4 regions of the Colwellia sp. BRX10-1 genome follow, and region 4 is predicted to be linked to each of the others. Evidence: predicted binding sites of a transcription regulator. Region 4 holds the regulator's gene; each other region holds the start of a gene.

Region 1 (7,704 bases), on a different contig from region 4:
TTATTCGTCATTATCTTTAAATGAAATAGAAAAAATATCAATGATCGGCCGTTTGAAACATCATCGAGGTAACGCCACAGAAACGGCCAAATCTTTAGGGTTAAGTCGCAGTGGCTTTTATCGTCGTATGGGTAAACACGGCCTTGACTAATCAACAACGAAAACAAAAAAATGATCATAGCTTGCTAGCTCTGTTTTTGTGCTTGCCTTGTTTGCTTATAACAACCGTAGCACTTTATATAGCCAATGTGTCTGCTTATTTAATTGCTTTTATACTTATTATTTTGGCGTTAATTGCTGTTTTTATTGTTGTCATTTCTGAGCAACGTTCTCAGCAACAAATAAGAACCTTGGCCAATATTTTGGAATCAATGATTGATGGCGATTATAGTTTGCGTGGCCGAGAGCAAGAAAATAAGGCTTTTCAAGAACTACTCACTCTCGTTAATAACCTCGCAGACACACTGGCATTAAGTAAAATTGAAGCGAAAGAGAGTCGGCAGTTACTTGAGCGAATAATGCAACAAATGGATGCAATGGTTTTAGCGGTTGATGAACAAGGTCGGATTGTATTGGCAAATGATTCGGCCCAAAAATTATTACAAATAGATATGTCTCAACACGCTCATTTATTGCTGACAAGCCTAGTGATAGGGAAAGTTATTAGTGAAGCACAAAGCGGTATTATTGATTTTGAACAACCCCAGCTTAGTGGTGAACACTTCCTTTTTAAAGAATACTTTTTAAGTGAAGGCAAGCAACATCAACTCTTTTTAATCACCTCAGCACAACGATTATTATTAGAAAAAGAACGAAAATCTTGGCAAAGTTTATTGCGTGTTTTAAGTCATGAAATGAACAATTCTTTAACACCTATCTCTAGTATTAGCCAATCGATAAGTTCTAAATTACAAGATGGGCAGAAAGCCTTAAATCGCGAGTCTTTATTAACGGGGGTTGATATTATTAACGAACGAGCAAGTTCGCTTAGTTCCTTTATTGCCAGCTATAGTCAGCTTTCTCACTTGCCTGAACCCAATAAAAGTAGATTTGCCTTGCAAGGCTTTATTAGCCATTGTATTGCGCTTTTTAATGATTGTCGTATTCTATTTCCAGATAATTCTATTGATTTAGAGCAGGTAAATATTTACGCAGATAAAGCTCAGCTTGAGCAAGTCTTTATAAATGTCTTTAAAAACGCCAAAGAAGCCATGCAGAGAACTCGTAGCACAGATAAAATTATTGAAGTGTTTTGTCATGAGGATGAAAAATATTTTCACATTCACGTCTGTGATTCAGGTAGCGGGATAGCTAACAAAAATAACTTATTTGTCCCTTTCTATACGACAAAACCACAAGGCAGTGGTATTGGCTTAACGTTATGCAAACAAATATTATTTAATCATGATGGACTTTTATCCTTAAAAAACAGAGAAAATGTCGCAGGAGTTGAAGCTGTCATATCGCTTCCTAAAGGTTGATACGATAAATTATCAACTACACTCGATATTTACCAATATTACCGTTTAGATATTTCTAGCAATGCTTTGGTTAATATTATAGAGCTTTTTTTCATCAAGCTCATAGGTCCACTCCAGTGCTTTAACTAACATAGCTTGGGCCATCTCCATTTTTTGTTGCTTTATGTAAATACGGTATAGTTCCATATAGGCTTGGTTTAAATAGGGCGCTTTCTTCAATGCTTTTTTAAAGTGTCTTTCTGCTTGTTTAATATCATTGTTTTGTGTTGCGACATAAGCCTGAGTTAACGATTTATAGGGGCTAGGGTCGTCTAATTCTTCCATCTTACTTTGCAGAAAACTCACTTCTTCCATTCGCTGTTGAGACTTAAGTAGCATAATATAATTACTTAATAGTGCTATGTTTGGTTTTCCTCTATCTATACCTATTTTGTAGATTGCTTCTGCCGTTTTTACATCGCCAGCCCTACGATGAATAACGGCTAATAAATTAATTGTTTCGATATTTTTAGTGTCATATTTATAGGTGGTACTAGCATACATAAAGGATTTCGCTAAATTTTTATCAGCTAAAGCGTCAGCAGCTATATTCTTATAATACATAGCTACAAAGGTATTATAAGAAAACGTTCCTCCTCTACGATTATTTTTATTTGGGAAGTAATCAATGGTTATACCGGAGGGAGAAAAATAGAAAAAGTTATCATCAGCAACAAAAGAAGGATCATAAATTACTGTTTGTACATGCGAAGATGACAAAATAACATCTTCTTTTTTAGAAAAAATCGGTAAGGTATACACATTACGATATGAGAAATACAACCCCAAAAGCTTAGCATAAGCAGTTGTTAAAATGGCCAAACTCATACAGTTACCTTTATTAAGACGCATTACGGTAGTGGCATTATATGTTTCACCATAATAGGTAAAATTGGCCATGTTCTCGTTAAGTATCTGATAGAGTGCTTGGTGAGGTTCATAGCCCGTAGCTACTTTTTTCTCAAAATCTATTTTTACTTTTTTCTGTTGGTCTTGCGTTAGGTAAAACAGCTCTTGCTCATTTAATGGCGCTATTTTTGTTTGTTCAAATAAGTTGTAATTAATAGGAATATTGATGTGTTGTTTAATATCAGATTTTGAGCCATCTATAGATGTAGTTGAACAGGCTGAAAAACAAAAGATAATATCAAAAGTAAAATTATTTTTATGCGATGCATTTGTCATCCTTAACATTCGGGTATAGTTATCTCGTCTTGCCACGGGATAACTTAACTACGAAGAGCTCTGTACTTAAATTAACAGAATAATAACTTATAATAAAGTGCTGTTGAAAACTAATCATTACACGTCACTTTTATCGTTCCGTTTAACTACACGCTATGCTTTATCGATGCTAATTATAAGTTGGGCGGTGTAGATGCATAAAGATTAAAGTTGGCTAGCGTTTTTTTTCGCAGATTAAATCAACAAAACACTCCTCATTTGCTATAATCGATACACTTAATTGCAATACCTAATAAAACGTGGATTTTTCACGCTTTTTTTATATTATTTCTAATCTATGCTTAACCGTATTATTAGTGATAATTCCTTATACGGAGTTTATATAGTTTCATGAGAAAGTTGTTATCTTCACCTGTTAATATGCCCTTGTCTGATGCTGAAAATCAGGTTTATCAAAATGCCCTTAAATATGTCACGCCATTGAGCCTAAATTTAATGGCGGTTAAAGTGACACATCGTCCAGATGATTTTCTGGGCTGGTGTGGCGAGTTGGCCCGACTATGTCGTGAAGAACTTAATAAGGATCTTTTAGAAGATGAGCAACTTTTACCGCTTAAGAAGCTACAAGATATTCTTGAAGCTGGCTTTACGCTTAGTCAGTTTAAAATGGCTAGAATTGCTCCTTGGCCAATATTTGCCAGTTTTATTGAACAACAAAGCACGATTCATGCTTTAGATGAACGTTTACGTTTATTGAATTATCTTGACGAAATTCGCCAACAACCTTTAGCAGACTTAATTGTTGAAGACCGTTTAGCTTTTTCTGGTAAGCACACAACTCAGCATGACTACAGCATTTATAATTTTGATGTTGAATGGTTTGCGGGCACTAAAGGTGCAAAAGTTTTTCATACCTTGCTTGAGCAGTCGCCAGAAAAGTTTGATGCAGCATTAGCGCACATTCCTTTAACTGGAGAAGTAAGTCATGCAAACTACCAAAGTTTTGTTAACGACTTCCAACAAATTTTTAAAGAATATACGCAAACAAAAGCCCAAGGCGAAAAAGCGCCTTTAGCTGTAGCTACACGTCTATTAGCGATGCGCAGACCGGATCAATTTATTGCATTAAATAACAATAAAATTGATATTCTTTGCCAAGGCTTATCGATTGCTAAACTAAAAAACACAGATTTTTCATCTTACTGGCATGACATGATTGGTACTATGCGTACTTTTGCATGGTGGCATCAAGCACAACCAGAGATAGCTGAAGCAAACAGTGATGTAAGTGAGGGCGAAGAAAGCGCTCAAGATGAAGCTACTGGCAACAAAGAGAATCGTGAACTTATTCTTTGGAAAAATCGTGCGGTATTAATTGATTTGTTTTTATTTGCTGATGCTGACTTAGCACCAAATTCAAACTACATTAAGTTACGTGAAAAAATGCTTAATAAAGCGAAGTCGAAGTCAAAGGCGACGCCTAAAAAACGTAGTAAAGAGTCAGCTGAAATATTAGTGGACAAAGCGCTTACCTCAGAAGATCTTCCAGCGTACTTGCAGGGTAAACGTGACTCAATTATTATTCAGGTTAAAAATGGTAAAAGTGTTGAACAAGCTATCGGTTTAATGCGCGCAATTTTTGGCTAATTAATCGCTATTTTCATGCTCAATTGATCGGAATCAACTAAGGTCCATTCAAATTTGCAGCTAACTCATTTAGGGCGTATTTTAACGTTAAGTTAAATTACGCCTTTGAGTTTTTATGAACACCGTTAATCTTAAACCTTCGACCAAAACTGACGATTCTTTATATTATAAAGAACAAAAGAATGAAGTCTCCTTATTTGAATATGCCTATCACCATCAATTACCCGTATTAATTAAAGGGCCAACAGGTTGTGGTAAAACGCGTTTCATTGCCCATATGGCAGAAAAACTCAATAAACCCCTTTATACTGTTTCTTGTCACGATGACTTAACCGCTGCTGATTTAGTAGGTCGCCATTTAATTGGTCCCAACGGCACCTATTGGCAAGATGGTCCGTTAACAAAGGCTGTTCGTGAAGGCGGCATTTGTTATTTAGATGAAGTCGTTGAAGCACGCAAAGACACAACCGTTGTATTGCATCCATTAGCTGATGACCGTCGCGTATTACCCCTTGAACGCACCGGTGAGTTAATAGAAGCCGCCCCCGGTTTTATGCTGGTTGTTTCTTATAATCCCGGATACCAAAATATATTGAAAGGTATGAAGCCAAGTACACGTCAGCGTTTTGTGGCACTGCGCTTTGAATACCCTACTGCGGAATTAGAACAAGAAATTTTAATTAAAGAAGCAGGGGTTGATCCCCATTTAGCTTTTAAATTAGTTGAACTTGCCCAAGCTTTACGTCGTTTAGAAAAAAACGATCTCGATGAAGTTGCTTCAACACGTTTGTTAATCTATGCAGCGAAAATGATTTCAAGTGGTATGAATCCTATCGAAGTTTGTCGTTGTTGTTTAGCCGAACCATTATCAGATGATATTGATACGGTTAATGCTTTAATGGATGTTGCTAGAATTTACTTTGATGAGTAACAGCGTTATTACTTCAAAAACTTCAGAACTTCGCGAGGTTAAAGTAGCTGACAATATGGTTAATAAAAGACTGCCGGGTGATTTAGCCATGTGGTTTTTTATTCTTGCTGAACTTACTGTCTTTGCTATATTTTTTATTGGCTTTGCTATTACTGAGCAATTACATAGTGATATGTTCATTGCGAGTAAAGCTAAGCTTCACCCGATTGCGGGTTTAATTAATACGATTGCCTTAATCACCAGCAGCTTATTTGTTGCTTTATCTGTTCGAGCTATTCATCTTCATCAAGTTAAACAATCAATTAACTTACTCGTCATTTCACAAGTTATTGCCTGTATTTATTTAGCAGTAAAAATTTGGGAATATCAGTTTCTCTTCAATATAGGCATTGATATAGAGACAAATACTTTTTTTACTTTGTATTTTCTTATTACCTTCTTCCATTTTATGCATGTACTTTTAGGTATGGTTATTCTGCTTATTATTGGCGTAAATGCTAAGAAAGGTGCTTATCAAGAGGACGTCTCTGGCTTTGAATCGGGTGCAAGTTATTGGCATATGGTTGATATGTTATGGATTATTTTGTTTCCACTTATCTATGTTATTTAAAGAGGCGGTAATGACACTATGATCACTTTGAAACAAACAATTATAAGTTGGCTACTTTTAATTATATTGACCTTTAGTTCAGTTTATATCGGACAGGTTATAAAATCCCCAGAGTACTTAATTGCTTTTGTATTATTAATTGTTTTCCTTAAAGGGCAGCAAATTACCGATGTTTTCATGGAACTTCGCACAGCGCCTAAAATGTGGCGGATATTATTACTTGGCTATGTATTTATAATTCCTGCTGTTATTTGTGTAATTTATCTTTTGTAGTGATGTTTAAGGCGTTGGGCGGTCTATTCAGATTAATCATTGAGCTAAACAATAGTGTTACTTTTAGTTAAGAGAGGTTTATATGAAAAATTCAGTTGAGCAGTCATCGAACCAACACCATTCAGCCAAAGATGGCCGAGATGCTATTATTTATCAATCGTTATTTTTGATGAATTTATTACTTATACCTGGCCTGTCTTTTTTAATTTTAATATGGTTATTTATTAAAAAAAAGCACCAGAAAGGCTGGCAATGTATTCATCTATACCGCTCCATTCAATTGTCTATTTTAGCCGGCTTTTTTATTATCGTAATTCCGCTTGTTGTCTTACTAACAACTGATGCTTTTGAAGTGTCTTTAATGGTGATGATCATTTACTTTGTTACTATGCATGCCGCTTTTGTTTTGCTGGGAATGCTAAATGTTTCTAGGGCAATGGCGAAAAAACTTCCACTTTTTTGATATAACGCATACTTACCTTTTTTTTAGTCACAAATTATTACACATTCTTTAAAACTTGATAGAAATCAAGTCTCCTTATTTAAGAGCGGTTTATTATCCTCAAGCTTTATTATCGTTTTTACTAAGGAAAACACCATGTCAGAGCGTTTTACTAAAGGCATGGCTCGGAATATTTATTATGGAGGAAGCGTATTCTTCTTCTTAATATTTCTAGCTTTGACCTACCACACCACCAAAGTGATGCCTGAAAGGGATCACCGTGAAAATATTACCGAAGCTGTTGCTCACGGTAAAGAACTTTGGGAAGAGAATAACTGTATCGGTTGCCATTCATTAATAGGTGAGGGGGCTTATTTTGCACCTGAACTCGGTAATGTTTATAAACGCCGTGGCGGTGAAGCGGGCTTTAAAGCCTTTTTAAATGGTTGGATGAAAGCTCAGCCGTTAAATATCCCTGGCCGTCGTCAAATGCCAAACTTTCATCTTAGCGATAAAGAAATTGATGACTTAGCAGAATTTTTGAAGTGGACGTCAGAGTTAGATACTAATGACTGGCCACCGAATATTGAAGGATAATGCGATGAACACTTTAAAATATCAATCTCAAGCGGTCGCAAAACCTTATTTCATTTTTGCATTAATACTCTTTGTTGGCCAAATTCTATTTGGCTTAGTTATGGGGTTACAATATGTTGTTGGTGACTTTCTTGCTGGCGCAATTCCTTTTAACGTAGCACGTATGGTGCATACCAATCTACTAATAGTCTGGCTATTATTTGGGTTTATGGGGGCTGCTTATTATATGGTTCCAGAAGAATCTGAAACTGAACTTTATAGTCCTAAATTAGCTATTATCTTGTTCTGGATATTTGCCGCCGCAGGTGTTGCAACTATCTTAGGATACCTATTAGTCCCTTATTCAACTTTAGCTCACTATACGTTAAATGAATTATGGCCAACGATGGGACGTGAGTTCCTTGAACAGCCTACTATCACAAAAATTGGTATTGTTATTGTTTGTTTAGGCTTTTTGTTTAACTTAGGTATGACTATTTTAAAAGGCCGTAAAACAGCT
Region 2 (7,704 bases), on a different contig from region 4:
AAACGTCAAATAATTTAGGGAAATCTTTGTAGGCACGGGTACAAAAAACTGATTTGTTGGTAATCGCTTGGTTTGATGGTGTAACAATATCGTGCTGACATTGAAACTCAGTAACATCATCTTTACCCGCTTTGTTTCCTGGCATGACTTGCGTTAATTGACGCTCAAATATTTGATAAAACTTAGTGTCGCTAAGTTCTTTTGCTTGCATATAGCGATATTCCATTTCAATAGAGCCGGTGAAAAAATCATTTGAGATGTAAGTGTTTTCATCCAAAGAACAATTAGCAACCACGGCTAGAACAATAGCATCTGCCTTATCAGCGTTTGACTCTCCCCAACAACGAATAAAAGGAATATTAACCACGGGAATTAAACCTTCTCCTAAAGGGCGCATCTGCCATTCGCTATTTAACAAGGTGGTAATTAACTTGTCTTGATTATCGGCAAGTTGTTGTGCCATTTGTGCTGCAATACTTTCAGGATCACCTGTTTTATAACGCTTGTATAAGTTAAGCAGTTTATCGTGTGGTACTAAAAATCCGATTTGATTACCTGAAGTCGCCACATTTATCCCAACGACTTCAGAGTTTTTATTAACGACAGGTCCGCCACTCATCCCAGAGTTCACTGAGCCGGTAAAATGGATGCGGTCGTTAAAAGATTCATTCTTCAAACCATTGTAAGTGCCGGGTACTACTATCATGCCTAAATCGTGCGGGTTACCTAACGAATAAAGCTCTTCGCCTTTTTGGGGAACACGCTTTGCAATTTTAAAGAAAGGCATTTCGCCATCAGTCGTTCTTTTTACCAAGGCGAGATCATTGATAACATCAACACTTTGTAAAGTAAGTGGCGCTTTGTTACCTTGATGATCAAAAATTTCAATCGTGTACTTATTGGGATGACGCGCATAGCCAGAAATAACGTGATAATTGGTTGCAATTAAACCGTCGGCACTAATTTGAAAACCAGAGCCAATTGATGACTTTTCACCGCTGGCGATGTCTATAAGTCTTATTTGATAAAGTGACGGAGCAAGTTGTTTGAATATTTCTTCTGCTTGTTCGGTGGCATAACTTATTGTGCTAACACACAATAAAATTAAGGTAGTTAAACCTTTCATTTATATTCCTTATTTTGAGTCTTAGTTCATTGTGCCATTGTTAGGTTAATTGTCATCTATTATCCCCAAATAAAGTAAATTCTCTTTGTTGTTTGTTAATGTATTGTATAGTTAAGAATAAAATGGATAAAAGGTAGCGTAATGAAAATAGCCAGCATCATGACCAAAGCATTTGTTAGCGTCTCTTTGGACGATACGTTATTGACGATAAAAAATATTTTTGAACATGCTAATTTTCATCATTTACTGGTCGTTGATAATAAACAATTATCAGGGGTTATTTCAGACAGAGATCTTCTCAAAGCACTGAGTCCTAATATCGGCACTGCCGCAGAGCTCCCAAGAGATACAGCAACCTTAAATAAGAAAGCGCATCAAATACTGAATCGCAAATTGGTCACCTTAACGCCTAACGCTAATGTTTTTGATGCCATTGATATTTTTAATCAGACTAAAACGTCATGTATTCCTATTGTTGATGAAAATAGCATTCCCGTTGGCATATTAACTTGGCGAGATATCATGAAAACTTTAGGAGATAAAAATGCAGAGCGCCGTAATTAAGACAATAAGTTATTAACTATTGTCTAAGTTTAAAGCAATTATGTTGCTTAAAGTAACTGCCGTTAATAGGTTAAATTAGTCTGCTTTGAAAATAAGCTAGTTGTGCACTTTTTGCTTTTAACGTTAATCAGCTCTGTAGCTAAGGTTTTTAGTTAAATAACGATTACTCTTCTAAAATGTCTTGTTTGACTTAGGTCAAGTAAGTCATTTTTTATTGCGACATTATGTCGCAGTTCACTGTTTTTACTTTGTTTTTATTGATTATAGCTAACACAATAGTATTAATTCTATTTGGTATACTCAAACAAGTAAGTGAAACAACTATGACGTTTTCAATTAAACCCGTTGCTTTAGCAATAAGCTCTTCATTAGTTTTTAGCAGTCTTTTGTCTATTAGTGCATTTGCTAATAATACGTTTGATTCAACGGCTAACCTCGATGAGATTGAAGTGATCACTATCACTCATCAACGTCACCATCTCGGCATTGAAAATAATGAAAGTTATGCCCAAGGGAAGACTACGGAGCCCGATTTAGCGAGTTGGTTAAAGTCGGTCCCCGGTGCAAATGTCAACAGTAATGGCCCGGTAACGGGTATTGCACAATATCGTGGCCTATATGGCGACCGAATTTCAACCACACTTGATGGACAAGCTGTCATTGGCGCTGGTCCTAATGCTATGGACACACCCTTAAGTTATTCTACGCCATTAATTGTTGAGTCTATGACTGTCTATCGTGGTATCGCCCCGGTTTCTGCCGGCATAAATACCCTGGGTGGTGCTATTGATGTAAAAATGCGTAAAGCAGAAGCCAATAATAGCGAGAAACTCGCGATAAATGGTGATTTACAAGCAGGTGTTCGAAGCAATAATGAAGCGCAAACATTATCATCGGTGGTTAATCTTACCAAAGGTGATATTGCTGGGCTTTTTTATGGCAATGTTCAAGAAGGTGAGAATATGGAAAGTGGCGATGGTAAAATTATATCGCCAACTGATTTTGCTAAACGACAATTTGGCACTGATTTACGTTATTTTGGCGAGAGTAGTGAAACAGGTTTTAGCTACCATTATACAGATACCCAAGATTCGGGTACGCCAGCATTACCTATGGATATAGAATATATTTATAGTCACCGAGCAAGTTTAGACGGTAACTTTACCTGGGCCGATTGGCAAGCAGATTGGTTGTTTGGCTACACCGATGCCGATCATGGTATGACTAACTTTGAAAAGCGATTGAATAATAATCCAGAAAAACATCGTCGTAATAATGCTACGGGTATAACAACTAATTTTAATTTTTCGCTGGGTAAATCTTTTACTTTTGGTGAGTTAGAATTTGGCTTCGATGGTTATTTAGCCAAGCATGACTCTGTGATCACCAATCCAAATAACTCGATGTTTGCCGTGGTAAACTTTAATGATGTCAAAGATGATCGCTTTGGGCTATTTGCACAATGGCAGCAAACCTTTAACAATACCAAAGTTCAGTTAGGCGCCCGTTTAAAAAGAGCTGAATTAGATGCAGGTCAAGTGGCAACATCTATGGCAATGATGATTATGCCGATGGGCTCTGCAATGATGGATAATATGAATTCAGCTATGCCAACGATGGCTGATTTAGCCATAGACTTACGGGATAACTTCAATAACAGTGATCACAGTGTTAATGATACCAATATAGATATCGCATTAAGCACGGAAACTCAATTATCGAAAGATTTATCATTATATATAGGCGTAGGTTTAAAAAATAGAGCGCCTTCATATCAAGAGCTTTACCTCTGGACCCCGATGGAATCAACGGGTGGGCTGGCCGACGGTAACACTTATGTGGGTAATATGGATCTTAACAGTGAGACAGCTTATCAAGCGGATGTCGGTTTTACCTACCAAACTGAAAAAGTTATGATCACACCTCATTTCTTCTATCAAAATATTGATGACTATATTCAAGGTACTCCTTTAGGTATGTTGGATATGTCAGCAAAAATGATGGCCCAAATGATGGCGGGTGATGATAACCCTCTAAAGTTTACTAATGTAGATGCTAAGCTTTATGGTGCTGATGTAAATGGCTATTACACTATAAATGATCAAATACAATTATCAGCCGTGGTCAGTTACGTACGTGGCGAACGTCGTGATATTAATGATAACTTGTATCGTATTGCGCCATTGAATGGTCAGTTAAGTGCCAATTACTTTAGTGAGAATTGGTCTGTAAATATGGTTTTAGTGATGGCCGCCGCACAAAAAGATATTTCATTAACGAATCAGGAACAAACAAGTGCTGGTTATGGTGTGATGAATGTAGACGCTCAATATTACGTCAATAATCAATTAACGCTTCGTTTTGGCGTTGATAATCTACTCAATAAAGAATATCAAAATCACTTAGGTGGCTATAACCGAGTCAAAGGCAGTGATGTAACGTTTATGGACCGTTTACCTGAAGAAGGTACCAGTGCATGGGCAGAAATGACATATAGCTTTTAATCTATAAATCATACTGTCATTAAAATAGTAAATCGCTGACAAGCTATTTGGATTTGTCAGCGATGTTTCATTAGGTAATATTTAATTTTCATAATAACAATACCTCTCTTACCTTTTCGCTATTTTTACGTAAGCTGCGCAGATAAATCCAGTTATATTTTTAATATGATTATATTGAACGCTTGCTAAACTATTAAATTTTAAATCAAATTTATCAGTAGATTAATTTAAGCTGATTTAGATCAATTACGCTGTTATATACGCTTGCTGAAAAGTTAATAGTAAAGTAGAATCAAATGATAATCATTATTATTTGAGTTGTTGTTTATGACCCTTTCACAATTGAGGCGTACCCAACGAGCGGTGATCCGCACGTTGCCAACAAATTTCGATTTGACTTCAAAGTTAATCGAGCAGGGTTTTGCGTTAAAAACTGAGATATCATTAGCCCATAAAGCACCATTTAATGGGCCACTTGCCTTTCATCTCCATGGTACTAAAATTTGCTTAGCACCGAGTATTGCTCAACAAATAGGTATAGAAATCGTCTAATGTCACAAGCTTTACATTTGGCTCTAGTTGGCTTTGCCAATTCAGGAAAAAGCACGTTTTTTAATGCTCTAACGGGCGCGAAACAACAAACAGGAAACTGGACTGGCGTCACTGTAGCGACAAAACAGCAGCGCTTCTCATTTAATAATGAGCAAGTTTTACTTTCAGACTTACCTGGCATTAGTTCTCTCGCCACTCGAACTGAACAAAGTAAAGACCTGACTATTACCCAAGATTTTCTTAAAAATAACGACATTGATTGTTTAATTAATGTCGTCGATGCGACGCAATTAAAGCGTCAGTTGTATTTAACGACTCAGCTACTTGAACTCGGTTTACCGGTATTATTGGTTATCAATAAATCTGATCGAAAAGAAGCGCAAACCGTTGATATAAATATTTTAGCCAAAGAACTTGGCTGTAAAGTTATTATTGCCAACAGCTTAGCTAAAGATACCTTAAAACAAGTTGAACAGGCTTTACTTGAATTACCTAAAGCAAGTGAACGTCCAAAGAAATTAATGTTATCAGCAGATATTGTCAATAAACTCGCGGACAAAAACTCAACTGAGGTGTTAATTGATCTTGAATGTGGCGCTTGTAATGATCAAGGTGGCTGTCAGCAAACCAATACCGATGCTATTAGTATTATGCAGGCGCGTTACGAGTTTATTCAGCAGTTATTGATCGATGTTAAAAAGGGTCTACCGGCTTCCAAAAAAGCACCGGCAATAAGTTTAAGTGACCGCCTTGACCATTTTATCCTTCATCCTTGGTTAGGTGTGCCCGTTTTTCTTAGCATGATGTACTTATTGTTTATGTTTGCAATCAATGTTGGTAGCGCTTTTATCGACTTTTTTGATATTTTAGCCGGCGCTATTTTTGTCGATTACCCGCAAAGATTTTTATCAAGTTATGATTTACCTCAGTGGTTGCTAACCTTAATTGAAGGAGCTGGCTTAGGTATTCAAACGGTCGCTACTTTTATTCCAATCATCGCTTGTTTATTCATTGGTTTATCGATTTTAGAAAGCAGTGGCTACTTAGCGCGTGCAGCGTTTGTGGTTGACAGTGCTATGCAAAAAATTGGTTTACCCGGCAAAGCTTTTGTCCCTTTAATTGTTGGTTTTGGTTGTACGGTTCCTGCTGTAATGTCGGCACGAATTCTTGATAGTGAGCGTGAACGTATCACCACCATAATGATGTCACCGTTTATGTCGTGTGGGGCACGTTTACCGGTATATGCTTTATTTGCTGCGGCATTTTTCCCGGATTCTGGGCAAAACTTAGTTTTCTTATTGTACTTAATCGGTATAGCGGCAGCACTATTCACTGGATTTTTATTAAAGCACACGGTATTAATGGGCAAAAATTCTGTCAATATTATGGAATTACCGCTTTATGAAATACCTAAGCTTTCTTATCTAGTGCATCGTGTTTGGCAACGTACTCGGTCTTTTATTTTGGGGGCAGGTAAAACGATTGTCTTAGTGGTTTGTGTACTCAACTTCTTTAACTCATTAGGTACTGATGGTCAGTTTGGTCATCAAGACTCTCAAGAGTCGGTATTAAGTAAAAGTGCTCAGGTTGTTACCCCTTTACTTGCACCTATGGGTATTAAGGAAGATAACTGGCAAGCAAGTGTTGGCATTATTACCGGCTTGTTTGCGAAAGAGGCTTTAGTGGCTACATTTAATAGTCTCTATACCGATGTGAATGCAGAGCCAGAAGCATTAAAGTCAATGGCTGAGTTGTGGACTGACGCGACGGATTCAATAAAAGAAAACTTATTAGGTATTCAAGCTGATGATCCTTTAGGGACTGATATCGGAGATGTTACCAACTTACATACCGCCGCAGAAGAACAAGGCGTTAATGAAGGAACATTCACCGTTATGCAGGCTGCATTTGCCGGTAAAATTGGCGCATTTAGTTACTTGTTATTTATTTTGCTTTATACACCTTGTGCAGCAGCTATGGGCGCAATAAAGAGTGAAGTTGGCAGTCGTTGGGCTGGATTTGCGGCTTTATGGAGCTTTTCATTGGCTTATTTAGCGGCGACATTTACTTATCAAGTGGCAACCTTTGCTACTAATCCGTTGTCAGCGGGAATTAGCATCATCATTGTCATTGCCATTTTTGCGGCGATATATTATTGGTTAAAGCGTTTTGGTAAAAGTATTTTAACAATCCCAACACAAGTTTCTTATTATTAATTTAAGCTAAGCTCAGCTTTTGCTAAAAAATACCGATAGATTGTTTATCGGTATTTTTTTAGGCTGAAACTTCTGCTCATCTTGCTCATTAACCCAAAGTCACTCTTTACTGCTATGCTTAAATTCATTAGACCGTAAATTTAAGCCTTTAATGTATAGAGATAAACGTCAATGAAATCTATGAACCAACAAATGGCTGAGCACTATTTATTAGCTAAACCAGCAAGCTCACTTTATTATCCATTTGGCGATGACGTTAGCGTTTTCAAGGTCAAAAACAAACTGTTTGCAACGATTTCTCATGGTTCAAACGCTAAAAGTGCCAAGGTTGCAGAAGACGCTAAAGGCCACTTTTGGATGAACCTAAAATGTGACCCAGATGAGGCAGAGATATTACGTGATATTTTTCCAGGCATCATTCCCGGCTATCATATGAATAAATCTAATTGGAATACTATTATCTTAGATGGCTCAATTCCTCAGGGCGAGCTAGAGAGAATGATGGATAATTCTTATTTACTAGTGGTCAGTAAAATGACCAAGAAAGATCAGCAGTCAATTCTAATCCAGCTTTAGCCGCTATGGCAATATTGATCATAAACCTAGCTATTCGCTTAAAAGCGTTATCTGTTAATTTAACTGTTTGAACTAATCAATTTACTATGTGCAACCCTTAGCAGTGTGGTTACGCCATTTTGTATATACATACTCTGGGCTTTTTTGATATGAGCAAGGTTACCAG
Region 3 (7,704 bases), on a different contig from region 4:
CAGCCCAACTAGCTACTTCATTGGCCAATGCTGAAGCTAATGTGTTAATCACAGAGCAAGATGCTAATAGTCATTGGACTAAAGCATTACAGGGTGTTGCTGGCTCCTCAGGGGTAATGATTGGTGAAATGTTTGTTGTGTATCCAGCGGTAAGTTTAGCTTCTGTTTCTTTACAACGAACTAAAACCCCAACGCTAGAGTTACAATTTTTTGAAGAAGCCGTGGCGAAAACACGCATAGATTTTGATTTCATGGCCAGTAAGTTACAAGGGATTATTGCGGAGAGTACTTTAGATATTTTCGATATGTATAAGCAATTATTAAATAATGCAAATATTACTAAAGAAGTTACCCAGAAAATAATATCAGGTTGGACTGCTGAAAGTGCTTTAAAACAAATCATTGATAGCTATATTATTCAGTTTGAAGCCTTAGATGACCGTTATTTGCGTGAAAGGGCCAGTGATATACGCGATTTAGGTAATCGATTATTACTTAACTTAAAAAAACTAAATATAAAAGAGCAACAACTTCCACGAGAATTTATACTAGTTGCTGAAGAAGTAACGGCAGCTATGCTTGCACAATACCAGCACCAAGGCTTAAAAGGTGTAGTCTCGCTTCAGGGCTCCAATAATTCTCATGCTGCTATTTTAGCAAGAGCACTAGGTGTGCCAGCGGTAATGGGTATTGAGAAAATTTCGCTTAGTCGATTACACCAGAAGAACTGTATTGTAGATGGCTTTAGTGGTGAGCTTTTTGTTCAGCCTAATGAAGCCTTACAACGTGAATATCAACACTTAATCACTCAAGAGATATTACTCGCCGATAAGGTTAAAAAAGTAGCGCAATTGCCTGCTATTACCAAAGATGGTCAAACCATTGAGTTGCAACTTAATGCTGGGCTTTCATCAGGGTTTGAATATTCAAAAAATTCAGGTGCTGTAGGGATCGGTTTGTATCGTACTGAAATTCCTTTTATGAACCGCAGCTGCTTTCCCTCTGAGTCAGAGCAAACTGAACTTTATCGTCAAGTATTAAGTGCTTTTCCTGATCAACCTGTAACTATGCGTACCTTAGATGTTGGTGGTGACAAGTCGTTACCCTATTTTCCGATAAATGAAGATAATCCATTTCTTGGTTGGCGTGGTATTCGCATTACACTTGATCATCCTGAAATTTTTCTCTTACAAGTACGAGCAATGTTGCGAGCGAATGTTGGCTTAAATAATTTAGAAATTATGTTGCCGATGATTTCAAGTACTTTAGAGGTAGACGAAGCAACTCGTTTAATCAATCAAGCTTATTATGAACTGTCTGGTGAACTTGATTTTATCGGTGAAGAAAAGCTCACTCGTCCAAAAGTTGGTATAATGATCGAAGTGCCAGGTATTATTTATCAATTGCCTGAATTAGCCAGTAAAGTTGATTTCTTTTCGGTGGGCAGTAATGATTTAACTCAATATTTATTAGCAGTTGACCGAAATAATGCCCGCGTATCAGCGTTATATAATTCATATCATCCAGCTGTTTTAAGAGCGCTTAACCATATTGCAGAACAATCAGCTCGCTCATTGGTACCCTTGAGCCTATGTGGCGAGCTAGCCAGTGAACCAGCAGGCGCTTTATTATTATTAGCGATGGGATATGACAAATTGAGTATGAACGCGCATAATATCGCAAAAATTAAATGGGTGATCCGCCATGTTGATTTTCATCAAGTAAAAATGATGTTGGCACATGTGTTAACCCTTTCAACATCCAAACAAGTACACAGTTATTTAAATGAACAACTTGAACAATTCGGTTTAAGTAGTTTCGTACGTGCCGGTAGGTAATGTATCCGGTTAATTTAACTTAAAAAGCAGTAAACAATGTTATTAAGTATCTTTTTAATTTGCGTGTTACTCGGCTCAGTGGTCGGTTTCTCTGCTGGTCTTTTAGGCATAGGTGGCGGGTTGATAATTGTACCCGCTTTGGTGTATTTATTACCGCAGCTAGGGATTGAACCGAACTTAGTTATGCCAATGGCGCTTGCGACCTCGTTAGCCACTATTGTTGTTACTTCACTTTCCGCGGCATTAGCTCATCACCGTAATAGCAATATACCTTGGCCACTTGCTAAGCAACTCATGATGGCGATTGCATTAGGATCGTTACTTGGCGGATTTATTGCTGATATGCTTTCTGTTGTTGCACTAAAAAATACTTTTGCTATTGCTGTTTTTTTACTTTCGTCTTATATGTTTATTGCTATAAACCGAGCGAAGAAAAATAAATTAATTAATCACAACGATGATGAAAAACTACCCAAAAATATCATTGTTAAAGGTATTGGCTTTTTTACTGGTATTTTAGCAAGTCTAATGGGCATTGCTGGTGGTGCTATTCTAGTCCCGATATTAAGTTACTTTAAAGTTCCTTTACGCCAATGTATTGGTGTTGCCACGGTCAGTGGTATGGTTGTGGCCATATTCGGTGTTAGCGGCTATGTGATTGCTGGTTGGGGAGAAGAGAACTTACCCAAATATAGCTTAGGCTATGTTTATTTACCTGCCTTGCTTGGTATCATTATTACGTCTTCTCTTTTTGCTCCAATAGGTGTTAAAGCGGCGAGTAAGTTACCGGTCGGTACTATCAAGAAAGCATTTGCGATATTTTTGATGCTAGTAGCAGTTAAAATGATATTAAGTTAGTACAATAGCGTTTGTTTAAAATTAAAATTTTTTAGAGAAGGAAAGACAGTGAAAGAATATTTAGATCTCATGCGACATGTTCGTGATAACGGCGTACAAAAATCAGACCGCACAGGTACAGGCACCAAAAGTATTTTTGGTTATCAAATGCGTTTTGACTTAGCAAAAGGCTTTCCACTGGTCACCACTAAAAAATGTCATCTAAAATCAATTATTCATGAATTATTATGGTTTATTAAAGGTGAGTCTAATATTGCTTACTTAAGTGAGAATGGCGTTAAAATTTGGGATGCTTGGGCAACAGAGTCGGGCGAACTAGGGCCTGTATATGGAGTACAGTGGCGTAATTGGCCATCAGCCAATGGCGAAACAATTGATCAACTTACACAATTGATTGATGATTTAAAAAATAACCCAGATTCACGACGTCATATTATTACCGCTTGGAATCCTGCATTATTACCTGATACATCTATAAGCCCTGCAGAGAATGCTGCACAGGGCAAGCAAGCATTACCCCCGTGCCATACGCTTTTTCAATTCTATGTACTCAATGGCAAGCTGTCGTGTCAATTATATCAACGCAGTGCCGACATCTTTCTAGGTGTACCCTTTAATATTGCAAGTTATGCACTATTTACCATGATGATCGCCCAAGTCTGTGATTTAGAGCTAGGTGATTTTGTTCATACTTTCGGAGATGCTCATTTATACTCAAACCATATGGAACAAGTTGATGAACAACTAAGTCGCACTCCGCTACCTTTGCCAACTATGAAAATTAATCCTGAGATAAAAAGTATTTTTGATTTTACTTTTGAAGACTTTGAATTAGTGAATTATCAATGCCACGCTCATATAAAAGCCGCTATATCTGTCTAAATACAAACTTAATCGACTGAGCAATTGCACGTTATTGTTTCAGTCGTAGTAGGTGCTGTTAACCATGCATAGCGATAAATTTAGCTAATAACGTTTGCTCATTTTCATTATGCTTTGGATCTTTTTTGATACAATCAATAGGACATACGCTAATACAAGTCGGCTTGTCATAATGGCCAACACATTCAGTACATTTATCCACGTCAATTTCATAAATCATGCTACCCAATGCAATGGCCTCATTAGGACATTCTAGATCACACATATCACAGTTAATACATGCATCTTCTATAATCAGTGCCATGGCCCTATTACGCTACTTGATTTTGTGTAAACGGTTGGCGTGTTGTGCCACCTTCATTAAGGTAGCGCATAATAATACCAAAAGTTAAATCGTGCTCGCTTACTAGCGAAATTGATACTTTATGACCGGACCCTTTTGCGTCAATAATAACTTCACCTTTGGCGTTCTCCATATGAGATAAAACAAAAGATGTATTACCTAGCGGTGTCATTAACTCTAAACGGTCACCGACTAGAAATTTATTTTTTACTTCTATTTCTACTAAACCTGTTATTTCGTTGCGGCCTAATATTTCACCAACAAATTGCTGAGTATCACTTTTTGAATAACCGTAATCAGAATTTTGTGTGTCACTATGGCGGTGACGTTTTAAGAAACCTTGGGTATAACCTCGGTGAGCAAGATGTTCTAAATCGGTATTTAAATTTTGATTAAAAGGTTTATTACTTAAAGCATCAGAAATAGCTTGGCCATAAATTTGTGCTGTTCGAGCACAGTAATAAAATGATTTAGTTCGACCTTCAATTTTTAATGAATGCACGCCTATTTTTATTAAACGTTCTACATGTTCAACGGCACGTAAATCCTTTGAATTCATTATATAAGTACCGTGCTCATCTTCAAATGCTGGCATATATTCACCGGGTCGACCTTGCTCTTGCAATAAAATAATATCCTCAATTGGTTGTTGCTCTGGAATAATGATTTTAGCTGAATCAGGGATAAATAGTTCTGGTTTTACTTTAGTGTCTGGCTGTACCGCTATTATATCACCGGTTTCGTTTTCTTTTGCTTGGTGGCTATCATATTTCCAACGACAAGCATTTGTACATGTTCCTTGATTTGGGTCGCGTTTATTAATGTAACCAGACAACAAGCAACGACCAGAATATGCCATGCATAAAGCACCATGAACAAAAACTTCTAATTCCATTTCAGGGCATCGAAAACGAATCTCTTCAATTTCATCAAGCGATAATTCACGTGATAAAATAACGCGCTCAACACCTTGTTGATACCAAAACTTTACGGTTGCCCAATTAACCGCATTAGCTTGCACAGATAGATGAATTGGCATATCAGGGAATTTTTCCCGTACCATCATGATAAGGCCGGGATCAGACATGATCAGGGCATCGGGCTGCATTGCTATAACGGGCGTAATATCTTTAATAAACGTTGTTAATTTACTGTTATGTGCAGCAATATTATTGACTAAGTAAAACTTTTTACCTAGGGAATGAGCTTCATTAATACCAATTTTAAGATTCTCTAAATTGAATTCATTATTTCTCACCCGTAAAGAGTAACGGGGTTGCCCTGCGTACACAGCATCAGCTCCGTAAGCAAAAGCATAACGCATATTTTTTAAGGTTCCAGCAGGCGATAATAATTCAGGTTTTAGCATAATGAACAACATAGATGATTTATATTAGCGGTATTATAAAAACATCGTTTGTCATAGGTAAACAGCTTATCAGGCGGTTCTTTGATGAAAATCATATTAAGTGATTAAAAACTAGAATTTTAAATATTTGAGCATTTGTCTAATAAAGATACAGTATTGAAAAATTTACTAATATTTGACCTAAAATAATAATATAAGCAAAAAACTGTGCTACTTTTTAATGTAATACAATTGATAATTGACAAATGATAATAATAATTAAGGTGAGACTATGGGAACTGAAAATGCCCTTTATACAATTTTAGTAGAAAAAATTAAACAAGATGCGCTTGTACTTCCAACCTTGCCAGAAGTAGCACTGAAAGTGCGCCAAGCGGCGGATGACCCAAACATTAACTTAAAACAAATGAGTGATATTATCGGTCATGACCCTGCTTTATCTTTGGGTATGTTGAAAGTAGCGAATAGCGTTATTTTAGGACGTTCTGTTAAAGTTGAAACAGTCAACCAGGCTGTAACTCGCATTGGTTTGCGCCAAATCAAAAGTATCGCAACAGCGATGGCGTTAGAGCAAGTATTTGTTTCAAAAAATGAAATAGTTTCAATGTATTTGAAAAAGTCATGGAAAAAAACCGTCGATGTAGCCGCAGTTGCCATCAGTTTAATGACTTTTTATATCCAAGACCATAAACACACATCATTAACGTTAGACACCTTAACATTGGCGGCACTGGTTCATAATATAGGTGTTTTACCCATTTTAACTGAAGCTGAAAATCATCCTGATGTTTTCGCTAACCCGACTTTTTTACAGCAAGCTATTGCTAAGTTAGCTGCGGATATTGGTGGAGAAGTGACTAAAGCGTGGGGATTCTCAGATGAATTTGTCACTTTAGTAACCAGTTGGAGTGATTTAACGGTATTACCTTCTGAAACTCATTATTTGGACTTCATTCGTGCAGGTGCTATTCACAACGGTATTTTCAAGAATGTATCAACCTGTGAAGTGTTATTAAAAAGCTATGTGAATAAAGGTATTTTACCTGACGTGGACTTTATGAAAAGTGAAGAATTTCAACAGATGGTTACTGATGTAAAAACTATGTTTAGTTAATAACAATAAAGTTGTAGACAATAAAAAACCCTGAAATATCAGGGTTTTTTTATATCTATAACTTTTAAACCTACAATTAATACTTCACAAAGGAAGTTTAATAAGCTTACTTAGCGGCACTTAACCCTTGATTGATGTTGATTAAGTCTTGCTCACTGATTGTACCTGCCGCACGTTTTAACGATAAAATTGATTGTACATAATTATAGCGCGTTGATGATAAGTTACGTTTTGCGTTATATAAATTACGCGTGCTATCTAACACATCAACAATAGTACGAGTTCCTACTTCAAAACCAGCTTCCGTTGCTTTTAATGCACTATCAGCACTAACAACAGATTGCTCAAGGGCTTTGATTGCCGAAACAGCAGCAATAACGGTGTTGTAAGCATTACGTGTATTACGAACAACATTACGATAAGTTAACTCTAAATCTTGGCTGGCAGCAACATAGTTGCTCTGTGCTTCGCGAACAGCACTTGACGTAGCGCCACCAGAATAAATAGGTACGTTTAACGTTATGCCGATAGACTGACTATCTAAAGCAGGGTTTTCAAAAGTGGCATTGTTTACTTCGTTATCTTGATCTCTAGCACCATAACTGCCCGATAAACTTAATGTTGGATAATGACCAGATCTTGCGATATTAATATTTTCTTTAGCAACATCAACCGCTATTTTTTGGCTAATTAAATCTAAATTTTTTGCTTCTGCTGTTTGTTGCCATTCATTTGCACTGTCAGGTATCGGGCGTGAGGTACTGAAACGTTCAGTGTTTAAAACACTTAAGTCTCTTGGATACACATTGGTAATTACCCTTAACGCTTCTTCTGCAGTGTAAACACTGTTTTCAGCGCGAATTTCAGAAGTAACGGCATTATCGTATTGCGACTGTGCTTCATGCACGTCTGTTACTGCTTTTAGACCAACAGAGTAACGTTGTTTTGTCTGTTCTAATTGACGCTCAATAGCCGCTTTCTCAGCTTTAGCAAAATCTAAATCGTCTTTAGCACTTAAAACATCAAAATAAGCGGTCGTTACTCTAACAATCAATTCTTGTTTTGCTGCTTGATAAGAAACATCACTGCGGTGCGCGGCTTTTTTGGCATTATCTAATCTTAACCATGTACTATGATTGTATAATGACATACTTAAACTCAAGCCATAGCGCAAAGTATCAGATTTATTGGTCAATGTTCTATTTGATGATTGCCCATCATCCGATGTTGGAATAAATTGATCTTTACTCATTGTGTAGCTAGCTGAAGCACTGATCTCTGGTAATAAAACAGCTCTGGC
Region 4 (7,704 bases):
CGATAAGCACACCATTATTTTATCGCCATCTTCTATCATATTATATTGCGCGATAGCTTGGCCAACATGTCGTCTTAAGCGCTTCTCAAGTTTACTCAGCTGTATTTTTTGGCTGGGTGTTAAAGATGTTATTGATGTCGCTGATTGAGCGCTCATAGTGTTTCCTAGAGATATTTGAAATAAAAAGTATGAATTTTACCGCGCGTAGTATAGCAAAAAGCCAAGGAAATCCTCGGCTTTTTAATGGATATTTACATATTTCAATATTAAGCTAATGGCGAGAGGTAACCATCAGGTTTTATCGCTAAGACATCACAGTTAAGGCGGTCAATGACATGCTCTGCAGTATTACCAATAAGTGCCGCTGAAATCCCCGTTCGACCAATAGTACCTAACACAACTAATTCAGCATCAACGTGCTTAGAAATACTTTGAATAACATCTTCAGGTAAACCTTCTTTAACATGGGTATTTTTAAGCGGAATATTAAAGCTATTAGCATGGTCTTTCATCGCACTTTTGTGATGATTAAACATAGTGTCGTTATATTCAGAGGCGTTAAACTCTGGAATTTCAATGGCAATATTTACTGGCGTACCTGGATAAGAATTCACCAAATGAACATTGGCTTTAATCAGTGAAGAAAACACTATTGATTCTTGGGTTAGCTTATTATTAAGCGCTTTGTGCTCATCATCATCGCTACCGATATTGAGTGCGGTAAGTAAATTACCATTGCTTGGCCAGCTATGGTCTTTAACCAGTAATACTGGGCAGGGACATTTCCTTAATATATGCCAATCTGTTGGCGTAAAAATAACCGACTTTAGCTTGTCATGTTGATGGGTGCCTTTGATGACAATATCGAAGTTTTCAGCCAGTACTTTTTTTATGATCTTTTCAAATGGGCGATTATGCCAAATAATACAGGTATCTATGGTTATGTCTTGGTGATCAGTTTCTGAAATCTTTTCGTCTAACCATAGTTTACGATCATTAATAACCGATTGACGCATTGCTTCTCGCTCGTCGCCAGAAAGCATGGTGGTCATTTCATAAGATAAATCATAAATGGTTAAAAATGCAGTGATCTGTCCGCCACTATGTCGTGCTAATTCAATCGCACGTTTCAACGCTTTTTGATTTTCAGTGGTTGGATCAATAACGGCTAATATTTTTTTATACTTATCCATAATATTTACTCCCTAGTTATTAAATAATATTAATAATAGACCATAATTAATAGATATTATTTGCTTTAAATCATAATATTTCAATAAAAAAAATGCTTAACATCTTTAATGTTAAGCATTTATCTATAATTATTTAAAAAAGCGATAAACTACAGTGAAGCACACTCGTTAAGTTTATCCATATTAAGTATTGTGATGAGTTTTCCATCAACTGTGATTAATTCATTTTTTTGAAAACGATTTAATAATCTACTGATGGTTTCAACCGTTAAACCAATATAATTACCAATGTCACTGCGCGTCATCGTTAGGCGAAAATCTGTTAGTGACATACCCCGTGCATGATAGCGACTGGCTAAGGTTGAAATAAAAGTTGCTAAGCGTTGTTCAGCATTTTTGCGGTTAAGTAGCGTTAACATTTCTTGATCTGAGCGGATTTCGGAACTCATCATGCGAAGAATTTGTTTTTTCAACTTAGGCATCGTATTCGATAATGAATCTAAAGTATTGTAAGGTATCTCACAGACCATAGATGTTTCTAAGGCTTTTGCAAAACTAGGGTGCTCTGACTCAGCAATAGCATCAAAACCTAATAAATCACCCGCTAAATGAAAACCGGTAATTTGTTCTTCACCTTGTTCATTTACCGTAAATGTTTTGAATGTTCCAGAGCGAATAGCGTATAAAGCTTGCATTTTGTCGCCATCTTGGAAAATTTGTTCGCCTTTATGAATAGGGCGTTTACGGTCAATAATGCTGTCTAGTGTATCGAGTTCTTTATCATTTAAAGAGAAAGGTAAACACAGCTCGCTGATACTACAGTTTTGACAATGAATATGTTGAGATGTAGAACATGGCTTTTTATACATATTAACCTAAATGAGTTATCCCTAATTTATCGATCATATTAAAACAATTGCTTATATGCAAACATTAAACTGTATATTCCGTATGAAATTATCATTAGCGCCATTATTTTCTTGAATTTCGTATTTGTTACCAACGACTTTATACCAAAAGAGCCAAGCGAAAGACTTAACAAGGCTGGTAAAGTACCTAAACCAAAACTGGTCATAATTAGCGCGCCACTAAGGGCACTTCCACTGGCTAAGGACCAAGTTAATGTTGAGTAGACTAAACCACAAGGTAACCATCCCCAGACTGCTCCTAATGCTAGCGCTTGTTTAGCATTATTAATGGGAATAAACCTTTTACTTAACGGGGATAGATAGCGCCAAAGGAACTTACCCATTTTTTCAACTTTTGATAGCCACATTAACCATTGGCCTAAATACAAGCCTAATAAAATTAAAAATACCGCTGCAAATAACCGTAAAAAACCTAATGGAACGCCAATATTCTTTATTGCAATAGAACTACTAAATCCAACGATTGCCCCAATTAAGCTATAAGAAAAAATTCGGCCAACATTATATGCACCGACCAGCTTAAATTTATCGCTGCCTTTTTGTTGCGGTGATATAGCAGATGTTAACATCGTTGTTATACCACCGCACATACCGATACAATGTCCCGAACCTAACAAGCCGATGATGAATGCCGATAAATAATCTATACTCAACATGGCTGTTATTTACTACCCGTATCATTTTTAGCTGTATTTTCGCTATGGGTTTCAGTGGACTTTTTGGTGGTAGTGTTTTCATCTTCATCAAACAAGATACTCATACCTTGTTTCTCTAAATCATCAAATTGTTCAGTTTTTACTGCCCAAAAAAATAAATAAATGGCGATAGAGGTTAGGATTATCGCTATGGGGATCAAAATATAAATAATGCTCATGGTCTTTATGCTCTATTATAAGTTTGCGTTTACTTTTTTAATAAACGTAACGAGTTAGTGATAACCAATATCGAACTTGCAGACATACCTATAACCGCCATATAGGGGGTAATGTAGCCTGAGACGGCAAGGGGCAATACGATAGCATTATAACCGAATGCCCAAAAATAATTTTGCCAAATAATGCGACGAGTTTTATTGGCGACCTGTATTAATGTTGTTATCGACTTTAAACGATTATTGAGTAAGATAACATCGGCACCACTTTTAGCTATATCGGTGCCACTCCCCATAGCAATCGAGACATGGGCTGCGCCGAATACTGGCGTATCATTGACACCATCGCCGACCATAGCAACGGTTGAGTTTTTAGGCTGATTTTTTATTATCGCCATCTTATTAGCCGCAGTCAAAGTACTATGTATCTCGTCTAAATGTAACAATGCCTGAACTTTTTCACAGCCAGCAGGGTTATCACCCGATAGCATGATGGTATAAATATTACTTTTCTTTAAGTCATCTAACAGCGTTTGGGCATCATTGCGAATTTCATCGCTTAAGTAAAAAGCAGCGACTAATTGGTTGTCTGCTACTAATAGGCAAGAAGCCGTCGCAAATTCTGCCAACATACTTGATTCGCTAAGCAACCAATTAGGTTTACCGATTTGAAAGTATTGACCGTTCACTTTCCCTTGAATACCAGCACCAGATTTAATTTCAACGGCTTGAGTATGGTAGGAGTAATCACGAAATGCTTTAAACGGTTTGGCTAAAGGGTGCTCAGAATAAGACTCGAGCGCTGCTGCTATAGCTAAAACCTGCTGCTTGCTATAGTTAAGCTTTTCATTATTAAAGCGCTTTATTTCATTAATAGAAAAATCACCAGAAGTTAAGGTACCTGTTTTATCAAAAGCAATAGTGGTTAATTTCGGTAATGTTTCCATAACATGTGCAGATTTGATCATGATACCTTCGCGGTTTAAGCGTGTGGTCGCACAGGTTAACGCTGTGGGGGTTGCCAGTGACAAGGCGCAAGGGCAGGTAGCAACGAGTACCGATAAGGTGATCCAAAAAGCTTCTTCAGGTAAATGCTGTTGCCAATAAAATGCAGTACCTATAGCGGTTAGTAAAATAACCGCAACAAAGTATTGAGCGATTTTATCTGATAATTTTGCTAATTTGGGTTTATGCGCCTGAGATGATTCACTTAATCTGATCAGTTGGCTTAAAAAAGAATGTTCACTGGCTTGTTTAACTTCAACGTTGATATTACCATCACCGTTTATAGTGCCTGCAAAGACAGTATCGCCTATTGATTTATTTAAGGGTAACTGCTCACCCGACAACATCGCTTCGTTGAGTTGGCTGCTGCCTGTAATTATTGTGCCATCAGCGGGAACCACTTCGCCTGGTTTTATGAGTACAATATCGAGAGGACGAAGTTTTTTTGCTGGTAGTATGACTTCTTTTTCTGTTCCTTTATCATCAATGAGTTTTGTCGCTATCATCGGCATTAACTTAAGCAAGTTAGCCGAGACTTCCGCAGCGCGACTTCTTGCTCTAAATTCTAAAAATTTACCAATAAGTAGTAAAAAAGTGAACATCGATACTGATTCAAAATAGACTTCACCTTGCTGAGTGATTGTTGCCCAAGCACTGGCCGAAAATGCCAGTGAAATCGCTATAGCAACAGGAACATCCATAGATAAACGCTTCACTTTTAAAGCATTAATAGCTCCCTTGTAGAAGGGTAATGCGCCATAGGTGACAATAGGTAAGGTCAAGAATAAGCTCGCATAGCGTAAATAGATTAAGTTGTACTCATCCATGCCAGAAAAGGCGCCAAAGTATAAGCCAAAAGCGATCATCATGACTTGCATCATTAAAATACCAGAGATACCTAGGCGTTTAATATAATTATTACTTTGGGTTTTGTTAAGTTTTTCGGCGGTACTCGCTTTAAAAGGGAGGGCTTGGTAACCAATATTGCTGATATGATTAATCAGCTCACTAAGTTGTACTTCACTATTATTCCATCGAACAGTTGCACGTTGTGTCGTGGCATTTACATTAATTTTAATTAAGCCGTTTATCTTGATAAGTTGCATTTCGATAAGCCACGCACATGCCGCGCAGCTTATACCGTCAATCGTTAAAATTGCTTCGTTATATTCATCATTTTTATAAGTAAATTCACTTTGTAGGCTGTCATCATCAAGTAACTTATTACGTTGTAACTGCTCAGGAACCAGAGGCTCACCTTTTAGTGCGGGAGCTGTTCTAAAACGATAATATTCACCTAAACCGTTATCAATAATCGCTTGAGCAACACTTTGACATCCAATACAGCACATCGGCTGCATGGTATTCTCAATTTTTATTGATAAATCTAACCCATTAGGAACAATTTCACTGCAGTGATAACAAAGTGTTTTCATATGTTGAGGCCAAGCAAAGTATTGGTTTTTATAGAGGTGTTGCTTAGGTGAGGTTAATCAACACCTAAGCTAATAGAGACTATTGGCGCTTAGTTAGCTTCTCTAACATTAGGAATAATATCGATAAATTCACTTTGAGGTAAGAAAATAGTATTTTGAATTTTCCAGTGATTCTCAAAAGGCGTTATGGTTAAGCGCCATTTTCCCTTTACTGGTTCATCAAAGACATGCCTAAAATAGCCATTACCGTCAGGCGTGAGTGCTAAATAGAAATCTCTATCAGCAAGAGTCGGGTGATAAAAATTAAGATTTAACACCGGGAATACTTTATCAATACCGGTAGGTTTGATAATTAATTCGTTATCTTGCAGTTTTAATGCAAAGCGCATCCCTAATTTTTGGGCAAGCTTTACTTTAGAGACTTCTAGGTTAATTGCTTTACCTTTTTTATAGTAATCACCAACGACTAATGGATCGGGATTATGGTTAGCAATAAAGTAAGTCGAAATACCAGCAACAACCGCGGTAGCGGGGAGAATAAAAACGAACCAAGCCCAAGGCTCTTTGTACCAAGATGTATTCATATTAAAAATTCAGTCGGTGAAAGTGCGCATATTATACGACTTTTTTCTATTGGGAACTATTAAAAAACCAACAATTTACTCACTATTCTTGGCTTGGAAGATATAAAAAAACCTTGCGGTAATAATACCGCAAGGCTGATATATTGAGACTAATTAAACGCAGTTATTTTTGCGATAAACTATACACATATGCACTAACAAGATGTATTTTTTGTTCACCTAAAATATCTTTCCATGCGGGCATTACACCAGCTCGACCATTTTTAATAGATGACTCAACGGCACGTGGAGAGCCGCCATACAACCAGATGTTGTCAGTTAAGTTAGGCGCTCCTAAAGGAATACCCATAGCTAAACTACCTTTACCGTCAGCACCATGGCAACTTGCGCACAGAGCGAACTTTTCTTTACCGGCAGCAGCACTGGCAACGTCAACTTCACGACCACTAAAACTCAGTACATAGGCGGCAACATCTTTAACGCCTTGATCACCTAATGCTGAGCCCCAAGCGATCATACCGTTAGCATTACGACCATATAGAAGTGTATGCTTAATCGATTGTGGGTCTCCGCCGTATAACCAGTCTTTATCGGTTAGGTTAGGGAAACCGGTAGTACCACTTGCATTTGAACCATGACACTGAGAACAATTTTGTAAATATAGGCGTTGACCTACTTTTAACGCTTCTTCATCAGTGGCTAAGTCTTCAATGGTGCGTGCAGCATAGGCATCAAAAATTGGACCATATTTTAAATCGGCGGCTTCAATTTCACGGTCATACTGTACTAAATAACCATTTTCTTTTGCGGCTATTATCTGCGCTTTAGATTCAGCAAGATTCAAAATTCCTTGGTTAGAACTTTTCCAACCAATAAATCCAGTCCAATTACCTAAACCATAGAGTGCTAAATAACCAAAAGCCCAAATGATAGTTAATAAGAAGAATGTACTCCACCATTGCGGCAGTGGATTATTCAATTCTTCGATGCCATCGAAGGTGTGTCCCATTGACTCACCTTCAGGAACACCTGCAAAGTTCTTTAAACAATAGCGAAGTAGTAAAAAACAACCGACTAAAGTTCCTAGGGTTAAAACCCAAACCCATATATTCCAGAAGCTAGACATTTTTATTAGTCTCCTGTTTGCCATTCACGTCATTAAGCTCAGTCTTTTCTTTATCTTCTTCGAAGATAGAGTTTGCAGCTTCATCAAAAGCGCTTTTACGCTTTTTAGAATAAGACCAAACCACAATAATAATAAATAGTGCCAATATTAATAAAGCTATTAACCCTCTGAGGGTGCCATAATCCATCATCATTATTTCAACGCATGACCGAGAGATTGCAAATAAGCAATAAGAGCTTCCATTTCCGTTTTATCTTTAACCGCGTCTTTAGCACCGGCTAAATCTGCAGCTGAATATAACGGGATACGATTACCTTGTTCATCTTTATGGCTGCGATTGCGCGTTAAGAAATTAAAAGTAGCTAATTTCTTCTCGGTTAATTCGCCATCTAACTTGTTTTCAGCTAACCAGCTAAACGAAGGCATATTCGACTCTGGAACCACTGAACGAGGGTCAAGTAAATGCGCACGATGCCAATCGTCACTATAACGACCACCAACACGAGCTAAGTCAGGACCTGTACGTTTAGAACCCCACAAGAATGGATGTTCCCATACGC

Evidence for each region. Region 4 encodes FNR, which switches genes on or off when oxygen is low (the NO sensors DNR and NnrR bind a similar motif). Its sites were predicted from a motif close to TTGATCTAGATCAA; they were not measured.
Region 1: H4J75_RS08360 (CbbQ/NirQ/NorQ/GpvN family protein) is a predicted target of FNR. The motif match lies at 4,376-4,389, and genes of this name have one in related genera.
Region 2: H4J75_RS13765 (FeoA family protein) is a predicted target of FNR. The motif match lies at 4,427-4,440, and genes of this name have one in related genera.
Region 3: yegQ (tRNA 5-hydroxyuridine modification protein YegQ) is a predicted target of FNR. The motif match lies at 5,372-5,385, and genes of this name have one in related genera.

The regions. Positions count from the first base shown of each region.
Region 1 covers NZ_JACGWC010000007.1:106,466-114,169, reverse strand. Annotated here, with positions in the region: gene H4J75_RS08380 (sigma-54 dependent transcriptional regulator) at 1-151, shown strand, start outside; gene H4J75_RS08375 (PAS domain-containing sensor histidine kinase) at 144-1,481, shown strand; gene H4J75_RS08370 (lipopolysaccharide assembly protein LapB) at 1,527-2,705, opposite strand; gene H4J75_RS08365 (hypothetical protein) at 3,096-4,352, shown strand; gene H4J75_RS08360 (CbbQ/NirQ/NorQ/GpvN family protein) at 4,468-5,283, shown strand; gene H4J75_RS08355 (cytochrome c oxidase subunit 3 family protein) at 5,276-5,893, shown strand; gene H4J75_RS20490 (cytochrome C oxidase subunit IV family protein) at 5,912-6,166, shown strand; gene H4J75_RS08345 (hypothetical protein) at 6,249-6,629, shown strand; gene H4J75_RS08340 (cytochrome c) at 6,765-7,205, shown strand; gene H4J75_RS08335 (cbb3-type cytochrome c oxidase subunit I) at 7,210-7,704, shown strand, end outside.
Region 2 covers NZ_JACGWC010000017.1:51,568-59,271, reverse strand. Annotated here, with positions in the region: gene H4J75_RS13780 (serine protease) at 1-1,126, opposite strand, end outside; gene H4J75_RS13775 (CBS domain-containing protein) at 1,268-1,690, shown strand; gene H4J75_RS13770 (TonB-dependent receptor) at 2,014-4,194, shown strand; gene H4J75_RS13765 (FeoA family protein) at 4,522-4,746, shown strand; gene feoB (ferrous iron transport protein B) at 4,746-6,962, shown strand; gene H4J75_RS13755 (MmcQ/YjbR family DNA-binding protein) at 7,143-7,538, shown strand.
Region 3 covers NZ_JACGWC010000007.1:25,781-33,484, reverse strand. Annotated here, with positions in the region: gene ptsP (phosphoenolpyruvate--protein phosphotransferase) at 1-1,838, shown strand, start outside; gene H4J75_RS08010 (sulfite exporter TauE/SafE family protein) at 1,875-2,696, shown strand; gene H4J75_RS08005 (thymidylate synthase) at 2,745-3,578, shown strand; gene H4J75_RS08000 (YfhL family 4Fe-4S dicluster ferredoxin) at 3,637-3,882, opposite strand; gene yegQ (tRNA 5-hydroxyuridine modification protein YegQ) at 3,890-5,290, opposite strand; gene H4J75_RS07990 (HDOD domain-containing protein) at 5,562-6,404, shown strand; gene tolC (outer membrane channel protein TolC) at 6,511-7,704, opposite strand, start outside.
Region 4 covers NZ_JACGWC010000011.1:40,320-48,023, reverse strand. Annotated here, with positions in the region: gene ttcA (tRNA 2-thiocytidine(32) synthetase TtcA) at 1-156, opposite strand, end outside; gene uspE (universal stress protein UspE) at 267-1,193, opposite strand; gene fnr (fumarate/nitrate reduction transcriptional regulator Fnr) at 1,343-2,062, opposite strand; gene H4J75_RS10885 (sulfite exporter TauE/SafE family protein) at 2,101-2,778, opposite strand; gene ccoS (cbb3-type cytochrome oxidase assembly protein CcoS) at 2,784-2,996, opposite strand; gene H4J75_RS10875 (heavy metal translocating P-type ATPase) at 3,026-5,434, opposite strand; gene H4J75_RS10870 (FixH family protein) at 5,524-6,018, opposite strand; gene ccoP (cytochrome-c oxidase, cbb3-type subunit III) at 6,182-7,144, opposite strand; gene H4J75_RS10860 (CcoQ/FixQ family Cbb3-type cytochrome c oxidase assembly chaperone) at 7,137-7,331, opposite strand; gene ccoO (cytochrome-c oxidase, cbb3-type subunit II) at 7,337-7,704, opposite strand, start outside.